Regions from separate parts of the Paenibacillus hebaui genome, predicted to be linked through region 1. Evidence: riboswitches for the same ligand, from Rfam matches in the RefSeq annotation. Region 1 holds a riboswitch; the other holds the start of a gene.
The links. A riboswitch is a leader RNA that binds a small molecule or an ion and turns the genes downstream of it on or off. The one in region 1 is predicted to bind cobalamin.

Region 1 (6,180 bases):
CACGCAGAGCTGGCTCATCCACCTGAATCATCTCAATGCCTGCGTGCTCCAGTGCTTCAACTTCATCCTTAATGGCGCGAGCAATCTGGTAAGATACTTCGCTGCGCGGAATATCCGAGCGTACAAAGGACCAGTTCAGGATCGTTACCGGGCCTGTGAGCATACCCTTAACCGGTTTGCTGGTCAGTGTTTGGGCATAAGCCGTTTCTTTGACTGTCATGGGTTCATTGAACAGCACATCTCCGTAAATAACAGGCGGCTTCACGCAGCGTGAACCGTAGGATTGTACCCAGCCATTTTTGGTAAAGGCGAATCCAGTCAGCTTCTCACCGAAAAACTCAACCATATCTGTACGTTCAAACTCACCGTGTACCAGCACATCCAGACCGATTTCTTCCTGGATCGTAATCCATTCCTGGATCTGCTCTCGAACATAGGCGTCATATTGCTCCGCATTCCATTCGCCTTTGCGGAAGAGGGCGCGTGCCCTGCGCACGTCTGCCGTCTGCGGGAAGCTGCCAATCGTTGTTGTTGGCAGCAACGGGAGCGGCCATTTCTGCTGCTGCAGCTCGCGCCGCTCCTGGAATGACGTGCTGCGACGCAGCAGCTCGTCAGCCTGCACCCCTGCGGGGGCACCACTCAGGCTTGTCCGTGACTCGGACTCGCCCAGCAGGCGCACCGCCTCGGTGCTGGCCTCTACGCGGTGGCTGGCTTCAGCTACAGCCGCTGCCTGATCGTCCTGCCCGGCCAGCTTCGCACCGCTGGACAACAACGTGCCGAGCGTCGCGATTTCCTCCAGCTTCTCGTCGGCAAAGGCAAGGGCATTGCGCAGTACCGGATCAAGCGCGCTCTCTTGAGCGGCAGTGACCGGTACATGCAACAAGCTGCAGGAAGGCTGAATGATCAGCTTGCCTTCGGCTGCGAATTCAGCCACCTGCTCCAGCAGCTTCGCCGTCTCTGCGAGATCGGCGCGCCAGATGTTGCGCCCGTCGATGACACCGGCGCCAAGCCATTTATCCTGCGGGAAACCATACTCCCGCAGGCTGGCAAGATTGCCTTCATAACCGTGGATCAGATCCAGGCCAATTGCGGCTACAGGCAATGCGGTTACGACCGGATAGGCTTCCACCGATTCGAAGTAGGTCTGGAGCAACAGCTTTAGTTCCGGTGCAGCTTGTGCGAGTGCAGCATACACCTGCTGCAGCAAGGCTTCATCCTCGGAAGAGACAGCCAGCGTCAGGGAAGGCTCGTCGATCTGTACCCACTGAACGCCTTCTGCTTGAAGTTCTGCCAAGAGCTGGGCGTAAACAGGAACGAGGCGTGTAACAATCTCCGCAAAGCGTTCCGGGTCATATCCTTTGGCGAATCGTACATACGAGTACGGGCCGACAACGACCGGTTTGCCTTCCAGCCCAAGCTCCTGCTTCGCTTCGCGATAGGCGGCAAGGGGTTTATTTTCGAGCAGTGCAAATGCAGTATCATTATGAATCTCAGGTACGATGTAGTGATAATTGGTGTTGAGCCACTTGGTCATCTCACAGGCAGTTGCCTGATCATTGCCTCGGGCCATTGCGTAATATGTGGATACCGGAACCGGTCCACCTGTATGGTTAAAACGCTCGGGAACGACGCCAAACATGGCCGATACGTCGAGAATGTGATCATAATAGGAGAAGTCGCCCACCGGAATCAGATCAAGCTGCTGTACCTGCTGTTTCTTCAGATCCTGCAGTCGAAGCGTGGTCAGTTCCTGATGCAGCGCGGACTCATCGATGCGTCCAGCCCAGAAGGATTCAAGAGCCTTTTTCCATTCACGTCCCGCACCGATGCGGGGGTAACCCAGATTGCCTGTAAGTACCTGTGATTGCTGCTGTTGTTGCGCCTCCTCATTTATAAATATTCATTCCAATCATGCAAAGGGTGTACCGAATCAAGCCAAATGATCTATGAATTGCAACATCAAAAAAGGTGTTCCTTCCAATCCATAACCGGAGAGACAGGCATCACGAATGATGATTGTGCACAACGATAGAATAGGAAAGAACACCTGCTATAAGTTTATTTTAGCGGTTGCTCTAACACCTCCCTATCTTCCGTAGGTCACGCGATGCTGTCGAAACAGGCAGGTCTCCTGGCTTACGGATCATGGTCATGCGGCATTCCTTCCCGGTGGTTACACCAGTGGATTGTTATGCACAGACTTCCCGTTTACAGTGGCGGGACCGCGACGGATTTGCACCGTGCTTCCCTATTAAGCCTGGCCACGCATGTAGCTGCGGCCGGCACCTGTTTCCTTGTGCGGAAATGTGCGTGCACATCTCCGGCTATGAAATTAATGATCATGCATGAATTGTATAATTATGCAGTGACCATGCATTTGTTCTTATGCTACCAATCATAGACCATACTCTGGTAGGTTGCAATATATATTATTAATCCGATCGGAAATAAAATCGAGTCCAATGAACGCGTGGAATCTTCATGGATTAACCTCTTTTATACTCAGTCGGATAACCATCACACGTTGCTGTTTCCCCCTCCATAAAAAAAATCGTTACAACGCATCAATCTGCATTGTAACGATTGTCTCACCAGCCATAGTTGCACCCACATCAATGATTCGCTGATTACGACTGCCGCGGAAAGGCAAGGACACATCACGCTCAGACGCAAGATAAGGACCATCAATAATGACATCGCAGAGTCCGGCAAGCTCCGCTCGAGCAGGATCAGTGATCAGTTCTTCATAAACAAAACCTGTGTAGGCCCAGAGCGTCAGATCAGGTCTTGCAGCACGAAGCTGCCGAACCCAGGAGGTACACTCTGCCGCTGAGAAAAAAGGGTCACCTCCGCATAACGTAATGCCATCCAGAAGGGGATGAGCGGTCACTTCATGCAAAATCTGCTGCTGTCTTGCTTCCGTGAAGGGTTCACCTGCACGGAAGCTCCACGAATCTGGACTGAAGCAGCCTGGACAGGCGTGACGGCATCCGCTGATAAATATTACAGCACGCAGGCCTGTACCTTCATTCACCGATTCTGGGATATAACCGTACAGATTCACCGGTGTTTCACCCGGTCGCGTACTTCAGCCTGCTTGGCAGTGTTGAAGCGTACTTTGTAATCACCGGTCAGATATCCGGTTACCCGGCGTAGCCGCTGAAAGTGCACATGATTTTCGTGTGCTTCACATCCAGGACATACATCACCAATGACGCCTTCATAGCCGCACGCCGGGCAACGGTCAATCGGATGATTAATGGAGAAATAGCCGATATCCTGCGCCAGTGCGTATTGTACAATCCGTTGGAAAGCCGTGGTATTGGCTCGTACATTCCCGTCAAGTTCGACATAGGAGATGGCGCCCGCGTTACATAACGTATGGAAGGGGGCTTCCAGTTCGATTTTCCGATAGGCTGGAAGGGTATAATAGACCGGAATATGGAATGAATTCGTATAGTATTCCCGATCATTGACGCCTGCAATGCTGCCATAGCGTTCTCGGTCAATTTTGGTGAATTTCCCGGATAATCCTTCGGCAGGTGTAGCGAACAGCGTGATATTCAGGTTGTGCTGCTCGCTCATTCTGTCACAGAACTCTCTCATGGTACGAATAATGTTTAATGCTTCACGATGTACATGCGGGTCTTGTCCATGATGACGGCCATATAAAGCGGTCATACACTCGGCAAGCCCAATAAAACCAAGGGATAATGTACCGTGCTTCAGCAGATCGGCAACCGGATCATTCGGAGCCAATTGCTCGCCGCCCTCCCATACACCTTCCCGCATCATGAAGTCCGATGCCTTGGCAGGCTGTGCCCTCTGAATGCGATAACGGTGCAGCAGTCCATCCGCTGCATTGTGCATGACCGATTCCAGTGCAGTATAGAAACCTGCCCGGTCAGCGACAGCTCTTGCCCCCTGACAGATCCCATATCGAATGCCCAGCTTGACCAGATTGATGGTGTTGAAGGACAGGTTGCCCTTGCCACTCTGGCGATTGCGTCCGAAGCGATCGGCCAGTGTACGTGTTCGGCATCCCATGGTAGCAATAATCGTATCGGGATCTTCCGGGTGATAGTAAGGCAGGTTGAAGGAAGCATCCACGTTGACAAAATTGGGATACATCCGCCGTGAAGAGCAGGTCACAGCGAGCTGGAACAAGTCATAGTTAGGCTCTCCCTTGGCCTGATTAACCCCTTGCTTGCATTGGAAAATATGCTGCGGAAATACAGGCGTTTCCCCGTTACCGAGTCCACGGATGGTCGCTTCCAGCAACGAACGGGATACCAGACGGCCTTCTGCTGAAGTGCAGATTCCGTAGTTCAGCGATGTGAACGGAATCTGTCCGCCAGCCCGACTGCTCATGGTGTTTAGGTTATGGATCAGGGACTCCGCAGCTTGTACGGTTTCCAGTTCTGTTTCTTCGGACGCAAAGGCGAAGGCTCGCGGACACGTCTCCTTGGCTTCAAGGCTGTCGAGATGCAGCAATTCATCCTCGATCAGGGCAATCTCCTCAAACAGCCGCTGTCCCTTGCGATAATGCTTGCGGAATGAGCGCTGTACGTAAGGTGCGAGATCCCAGTCGATTTTATTGGCTGATACTCCGCCGTACTGACTGTTCTGCTGGGATTGAAAAATAATGGCAACCAGCGCCATTGCAGACATGATCGTCTGTGGTGTACGTACAGAGCCATTCCCCGTGTTGAAACCGGAAGCCAGCAGCCGATCAAACGGAATAAAGATACAATTTGTTGTTCCGAGGGCATACTGATCCAGATCATGCACATACAGATCACCATTCTCCACGGCTTGGGCAAGCTCCTCTGGCAGCACATGACGCAGAGCATGCCACTTGGCCGTCTCCGAACCCAGCCTGCTCATCTTGCCGCTGAAAGAGTCTCCGTTCAGGTTGGCGTTCTCTCTTAGCGTATCAGCGTCTTCGGCGCCGATAATGCGTCTTCCCAGGTCGGATAATAGATCGGATGCGGGTGGAGAGTCGTACTCAAGCACGTTCATATCAGGTTCCTCCTAAAAAATGAGTTTGTATAGGGATAATGTTCCTTGAACACTATATGTAGTTTTTCTTTATCCATTTATAAACTATATATGGTTTTTTGGGTGTGACAATCCTCACACCCGATGATGGCTTGAACACTCGTTATCTGTAGCGTTGAATGATAAAGGTGTTCAAAGTGGAAGGGGAAGCGTATAATCTCTATCTACCCTGCGATGCAGTGGACAATATTTGGGACAAGGACAGAAAACCTGCAGAGGAAAGGGCTGGTCCGCCTTCCTGTCATGGATGCATGAGCCCATATCAGGCTCTCATGAGAGGGTTGAAATGTGGATGCTCACGATTGATTCTCTTTGACTTCTGCGGTGTTAATCATATATGAATAGGTTGTGACAGTTAATTCGGAAAATGTTGAGCCCTCGATACTCGATGGAATCTTTCTGTGGAATACGGATTTGAAGTGCAGCTAAGACAAGAGGGGTGAATCATGGGAACGGTAGGTATTAACGAGGGCTTCTATGAAAATATACAGGAAGCCGCGTCCCATATAGTTGATGTATTAAGCGGCATTCTGAAGGTGAACACCATCTTCGTTGCCACGAATGATGGGGTGACCAATGTCATTCTGGAAGCATTTAACCGGGAGGAAGTATGGGTTGCCAAAGGCAGTGAACTTCCATTTGAAGCTTCATATTGCAGCCTGGTATTAAGAGATAAAGGCAGCGTCCTGACCATTTCAGATACATGTGAACATCCGCTTACGCGGTCCATGGACGTGACGAGTGGACTCGGGAACCGATTCTTCGTAGGCATTCCCATTATGCGGAGATCCGGGGAAACATTCGGTACCATCTGTCTCATGGATGATCCCGATTATGAGATCAGCGAAACGGATATGAAAACGCTCAAGGCAATGGCTGTTTTTTTGGGATATGTCGTGGATCTGGAGAATACGTTACATGTTCAGGAGCAGAAGCTGAGTGTGTCGGAACAACTACAGGAACAGCTGCAGGCAGAGAAGGAACGTGCCGAATCTGAGGCGATGACCAAAACGCAGATGCTGTCGCTGATGAGCCACGAGATTCGCAATCCGCTGAATGGTATTCTGGGACTTACGGATCTGATGCGTACACCCGATATGCCCGAGGAGCAGACAGAGT
Region 2 (6,180 bases), 2.1 Mb from region 1:
GGCTTTACGCTGCAATCCCGCATCATCAATACCCGTTCCTCGCCCAACCGCGGAAGCTGGTGCGACTCCTGTTAATGCACACATCACCGCTGCACTTGCGGTTGTATTGCCAATCCCCATTTCCCCGGTCACGAACAATTGTGTTCCCTTTGCCACCTCTGCCGATACGACGTCGACCCCTGCAAGAATGGCTTGAATCGCTTCATCGCGAGTCATTGCTGCACCCTTTGCCATGTTGGCCGTACCTTTGCGAACTTTGCGGGAAAGCAGGTCAGGATGTTCCAGATCGGCATTAACCCCGATATCCACACAGATTACATCGGCTCCGGCGTGACGGGCAAGCACATTGACTGCAGCCCCTCCAGCCAGGAAATTAAGGACCATCTGCGGCGTCACCTCGGCAGGGAAAGCACTGATACCTTCCGCCACCACGCCGTGATCTGCAGCCATAACAATAACGGATCTGCGATCAAAACACGGACGAGCCTCTCCGGTTATCCCCGCAAGACGAATAACCAGCTGTTCCAGTTTCCCCAGACTACCGGGTGGTTTCGTCAATGCGTCCACATGCGCAGAGGCTTCTGCCGCGACTTCTTGATTAGGACCCACGATCCGACCCATTAACTGTTTCAACACCTGTTCATTATTCATACAGCCAGCACTTCCTTCATCAAAATATGGGGTCGCCCCCGCTTCATTCACTTCTTTTCCCGTCTCAGCAGTAGCTGTGGCAATCCATTGTCGGGATGCTCCACCATGGCTGGATTCACCCGAAAGATATCCCGAATATTCTCTTCCGTCATCAATGAATGGGGTGTTCCACTACCTACGCATGTCCCGTCCCGCAGCGCCAGTATATGATTGCAAAATTGCGCAGCCAAGTTCAGATCATGCAGCACAGCCACAATCGTAATCTTGTTTTTTTGGCGCCAAACAGATAATAATTCCATAAATTGCAATTGATATTTGATATCGAGAAATGTGGTGGGTTCATCCAGCAATAGCAGTCTTGGCTCCTGGGCCATGACTTTGGCGAGAGCAACACGTTGCCGCTGCCCTCCACTAAGTGCATCCAAAGGCCGTTCGGCCATTTCGGTCAGGCCCAGCTCTTCGAGTACCCGGTCGACCACTGCTGCTCCATCCGAAGACTCACGTCCAAGCCAGTTCTGGTAAGGGTAACGCCCCATCTCGACAACATCCCTTACGGGATATGAGATTGCGGGCAGACCATCCTGTTGTAATACGGCAATCATACGCGACAAGTCTTTACGAGTGTATGAGGAAATGTCCCTGCCATCAACTTGTATGCTGCCAACGTTCGGATGTTCGGTTCCGGCGAGCAGTTGAAGCAGAGTTGATTTGCCACTGCCGTTTGGACCCACAACGCCCCACCATTCCCCCTCTGTGACTTGCCAGTCCACCGCATGCAGCGCCCGATGATTGCCATACATCTTGCCCGCTCCCGTGACTTCGATTATTGGCCTGCTCTCGTCAAGGTCTGTTCTCATGATCGTACTCATGGCATCATCCCTTTCCGCAGCTTTTTGTTCCGATGCAGCAGATACGCGAAGAATGGTGCTCCAACAAAGGCCGTAACCACACCCAGGGGTATTTCAGTCGGCGCCAGCAATGAGCGTGCAATTGTATCTGCCCAGACCAAGAAGATGGCTCCCCCAATCGCGGACAAAGGCACCAGCAAGCGATAATCAGGTCCAACGATGAGCCGAAGCATATGCGGAATGACCAATCCGACGAAGCCAATCACACCGGATACGGAGACTGCGCCTGCCGTAAGCAGTGTACCCACAGCGAGTACTGACAGCTTCAATCCATCCACCTGAACCCCGATATGCGCAGCCTGACGTTCTCCGAGGGCAAGCACATTCAACGAACGCGCACGACTCCAGAGGAATATCAGCCCCAGTACAAAATACGGGAAAAGGATGGTCGTATACGACCACCCGCGCAGTGCCAGACTTCCCATCGTCCAGTATATAATTTCATTGATGGTCTGCTTCGACATGGTTGACAGGAAGGAGACGACGGCTCCCAGAAAACTTTGCATGACCACGCCAGCCAGAATCAGGCTGTGTGTCGGTATTTTTCGCCCCTCACGAGCAAGGGCCAGCACAAACCACAATGTGATTACTCCCGTCAGAAACGCGACCAGTGGCAGGGTCCAGATCCCAATCAGCGCATACTGCAATCCGAAGAAAATCAGAAAAGCCGCACCCACCGATGCACCGGACGATACGCCCAAGGTAAACGGATCAGCCAGAGGGTTACGAAGAACCCCCTGGAATCCCGTTCCGGCAATCGCCAATGATGCACCTACAAGTACGGCCAGCAGTACACGTGGGAACCTGACCTTCCATATAATCTGTTCTGCTGCTGTATTCCAGTCAGGAACAATCCAGTCGCCCAGCCAGGGAATACGATGCAGCAGGATGCCTGCAATGTCCCGAACAGGCAGGGCAACCGAACCGATGCCCGTACAGATGAGCACGGTCAATACAAGCAGCACCATCCCGGCCGTTCCGTACACTGCCAGCTTTTTACTCATTTGAACAGATCAGGATAGATCGCTTTGGCTACTTCTATCAGACCTTGGGTTACCCGTGGTCCCGGACGGCTCAACAGGTTGGCATCCAGTCCGATGACTGCATCATTTTTCACAGCCGTGATTTGATCCCAGCCGCTACGACTCTTGATAATCTTGTCCAGCGTCTTGTTATCCTCCACCACGTCATTTGCATACAGAATCACATTCGGGTTGGAAGCAATAACATTCTCTTCGTTAATCTCATACCAGCCTTCTTTGTCCGAAGCTATGTTGTTACCTCCGGCCAGTGTAATCAATTCATCCATGAATTCACCTTTACCTACAGTCCAGCCTGGGGAGAATTCAACATATACCTTTTTCTTATCTTCCGGTTTAACCGCCTTTACCGCTTCAGTTACATCAGACACATCCTGTTTCATCTGGGTGATGATCTCCTGTGCCTTTTTCTGATGATCGGTGATTTTACCGAACGTTTCGATATTGTTCATCACATCGTCCACCGATTTAGGGTCTGTTTTGAAAATAGTAATGCCCAGATCGCGCAGTTTCTTCACCGACTCTTTACTCATCGAAATCCCTGTAAATACGATGTCTGCTTCGGCTGCAATGATGGACTCTTCATTAGGCTTTGATACGCCACCCATTTTTGGTTTTTTCGTTGCTGCTGCTGGATAATCATCAAAGTCGGATACCCCTACGATCTGCTCGTCCAGTCCGAGTGCGAACAAGGATTCCGTCTCAGCCGGAGATACGGATACAATTTTGGCAGGTGCTTTGTCAAAGGTAAATGATTCACCCGTAGCATCTGTAACCGTAATTGGATATTGTGTTTTGAGATCTGCGGATTGCTCCTGTGCAGGTTGCTGTGGTGTAGTCCCTGTACCCTCTTTAGTTGTTGTTGCCCCACATCCGGCCAACGTCAGTGCCAACATCGCTGCACTTAGCAATGACGCTATGCCTTTCCAATTCTTGATATTCATTCTGTTCGTTCTCCCCTTCTCTATCCATTCTGTTGAGTAGTGTTCCTGTCCCAATTTTCCTTGAATTTGTGTTCCGAAAAAAATAAAAATCCCCAATCCTTAGGTCAGGATTAGGGATGACGTCTCGCAAGTGGCGAATCTGCGCAGGGTCAGCTTGGCGCTGTACATGCACAGAGAACTGCCCGAAACGCTGTCCTTTCCTCGAAGGAACACCGGCTTGTACGTCCAGGGCAGGTAAACTGACTTACAGGAGTTCATCCTGATTTACAGTGGCGGGACCGTGCCGGATTTACACCGGCTTCCCTATTTCACCCGTTTGCCATCCATGGATTATCGGAATCCATGAGCCATTGCTGTATGCAATCGGGACCCTTGGTCGCTAATATTATTTAACCATTCAAGTGAACATGCTGCATCCATCGCAGGCTTATCGCGCCCGTATCCGATGATGCACTTGCTAAGTCACACTTCTGTTGTGATTATAGGTTATATTGTACATCCTTACAACCCGATTTACGGAAAAGTCAATCGGGTTCCAACCCAGTTCTGCCCATGGCCATCCAGCCGGATCTTTATCGCTTGTCCGGGTATCACCTGCGTATCCCAGAATCCCAGTTTTGAAATGAGACGAGATAGCGCGTAACGGATGACCCCGCCGTGCGTAATCACAACTATCTTCGGCACGTTTGTGTTGGTGTTTGTGTTACGGGAGTACAGTGTTGGTTGAATGGGCAACAGACATTCCTCCAGAAATGAATCCATCCGCGCTGCAAATGCTTTCCAAGGCTCGCCCTGCGGGGGCGTCACCTCTTGCGGAGCATCGATCCAGTCCCGGTATTGTGGATTTTCCTTGAGTTGATCATAGGTCAGGCCCTCCCACTGACCAAAGTCAATCTCCCTTAGACGGGCATCCAGCTTGGCTTGTCCCGCTTGCATAGGCGCAACCAGTGCCAGTGTCTGCTGACAACGCAGCAGATCACTGCAATAGAGGGCGTCCCATGTGACGTTGTTGAACTGCTCGCGCAGCGGGTCCAGTTCCTGCTCTGCTTCGGGCAGCAGACCGATGTCGGTATGCCCGAGATATCTTTTTTCCTGATTCCAGGCTGTTGTACCATGACGTATGAAGATAATCTCTCCACTTTGTACTACACCGTGCCCGTTCGTTATATCCATAACAGCGTACCTCCAGCAGCCCAGATCCCGAAGGTAACCAGCCAACATAACAACACAAAGGAACCCGCTGACCAGAACATAAGCCGTGTTGTTCGCACAATATCTTCTGCTTCCATCAGCCGTGTCTGCTCACCCATATAGGCGCGAAAAGAAGCTACACCATGGTAAACATTATGTCCACCGAGTCGTATTCCCAACGCTCCGGCCACCGCCGACTCGGGAAAACCGCTATTCGGGCTTGGATGCAGCCGCGCATCCCGGGATATCATGCACGCTGCACCTCTCGCATTCAACTTCATGAACCAGGCTCCCATAATTAACAGCAAAGCGGTAAGCCGAGCAGGAATCCAGTTGGCCCAATCATCCAGCCGGGCAGATGCCCAACCGAGATGCAGATATTTTTCATTTTTATAACCCACCATGGAATCGAGTGTATTCACGGCCCGATAGGCCATCGCAAGCGGCGCACCACCAATCAGGGCATAGAACAGTGGAGAGACGATGGCATCCACGATATTCTCGGCAACCGTCTCCACCGTTCCTCTCACAATCTCCGGTTCATCCAGATGAGCCGTATCACGTCCTACAATCATACCCAGTGAACGTCGCGCCGCAGGCCAATCCTGTTGAATTAAATGGCGGTAAACTTCCATGCCTGCATCTTTCAAACCTTTGGAGGCTATGGTAGTCGCGATCAGCACCACTTCAGCCACAACCGCAACGGCAGGATGAATGAGAGTCAGCACATAGAGCAACCCCCAGGTCACTGCAAAAGAACCGCCTGCAAGCAAAACGGGAAATAAAACGCCTGCCCTCTTCAGCCCCTGATTGGTGCTCACGTTGGAGCGAATAGCTCGCTCCAATGCAGTGATGGCCTTTCCCATGCCAATCACGGGATGAGGAATCCAGCGCGGATCTCCGATGCAACGATCCAGCAGGTATGCCCCAATAATAATCCAGGCTCCTGCCATCCCCGTCCAGATCGGCCAGGAAGCCCATTGACTCATCAGAGAGGTCATGGCTTGTTACTCCTCTCTTTCCACTCCTGCGCGGCTTGCAGGCTTTCCGTTATCGTGTTATACACCAGCCGGCCGATGGCTGCCCCCATTACAGTAGCTGTCCCGGCGTAAGAGATAAGCGGTTTATTCTCCTCCGTCTGACTTACCGCGAGCACGATGGCATCCGTTGTTGTTCCGGTCGCGGTTAGACCATTTTCCGAATCCAACACACCGAAGTCAGCCAGCGCAGCGGCTTTTGCTTCTACCGCAGTCTGTACGGCATTCACCATAGCTCCAGCAGTCAGATGCCCGTTCAGCCACAACATGATGTTAATCGTACCGGGAGTATAGGTTGAAATCGGACTCTCCCCATGTTTCTGAGACATCATCTCATTCCCTATCTCATTTCCCGCAGCATCAAACACGATCCTTGCAGAGCCTGCCCGCGCCGCATTGGATACTCCAG

Region 2: linked by a shared signal. The riboswitch ahead of ACR32F_RS07185 (ABC transporter substrate-binding protein) and the one ahead of metE (5-methyltetrahydropteroyltriglutamate--homocysteine S-methyltransferase) in region 1 are both predicted to bind cobalamin.

Annotation. Positions count from the first base shown of each region.
Region 1 is NZ_CP196836.1:6,702,523-6,708,702, reverse strand. It holds gene metE (5-methyltetrahydropteroyltriglutamate--homocysteine S-methyltransferase) at 1-1,900, opposite strand, end outside; cobalamin riboswitch at 2,105-2,305, opposite strand; gene nrdG (anaerobic ribonucleoside-triphosphate reductase activating protein) at 2,555-3,064, opposite strand; gene ACR32F_RS30165 (anaerobic ribonucleoside triphosphate reductase) at 3,061-5,022, opposite strand; gene ACR32F_RS30160 (histidine kinase dimerization/phospho-acceptor domain-containing protein) at 5,508-6,180, shown strand, end outside.
Region 2 is NZ_CP196836.1:1,620,162-1,626,341, reverse strand. It holds gene cobT (nicotinate-nucleotide--dimethylbenzimidazole phosphoribosyltransferase) at 1-651, opposite strand, end outside; gene ACR32F_RS07195 (ABC transporter ATP-binding protein) at 699-1,520, opposite strand; gene ACR32F_RS07190 (FecCD family ABC transporter permease) at 1,517-2,563, opposite strand; gene ACR32F_RS07185 (ABC transporter substrate-binding protein) at 2,560-3,543, opposite strand; cobalamin riboswitch at 3,756-3,910, opposite strand; gene ACR32F_RS07180 (histidine phosphatase family protein) at 4,057-4,716, opposite strand; gene cbiB (adenosylcobinamide-phosphate synthase CbiB) at 4,707-5,687, opposite strand; gene ACR32F_RS07170 (adenosylcobinamide amidohydrolase) at 5,732-6,180, opposite strand, start outside.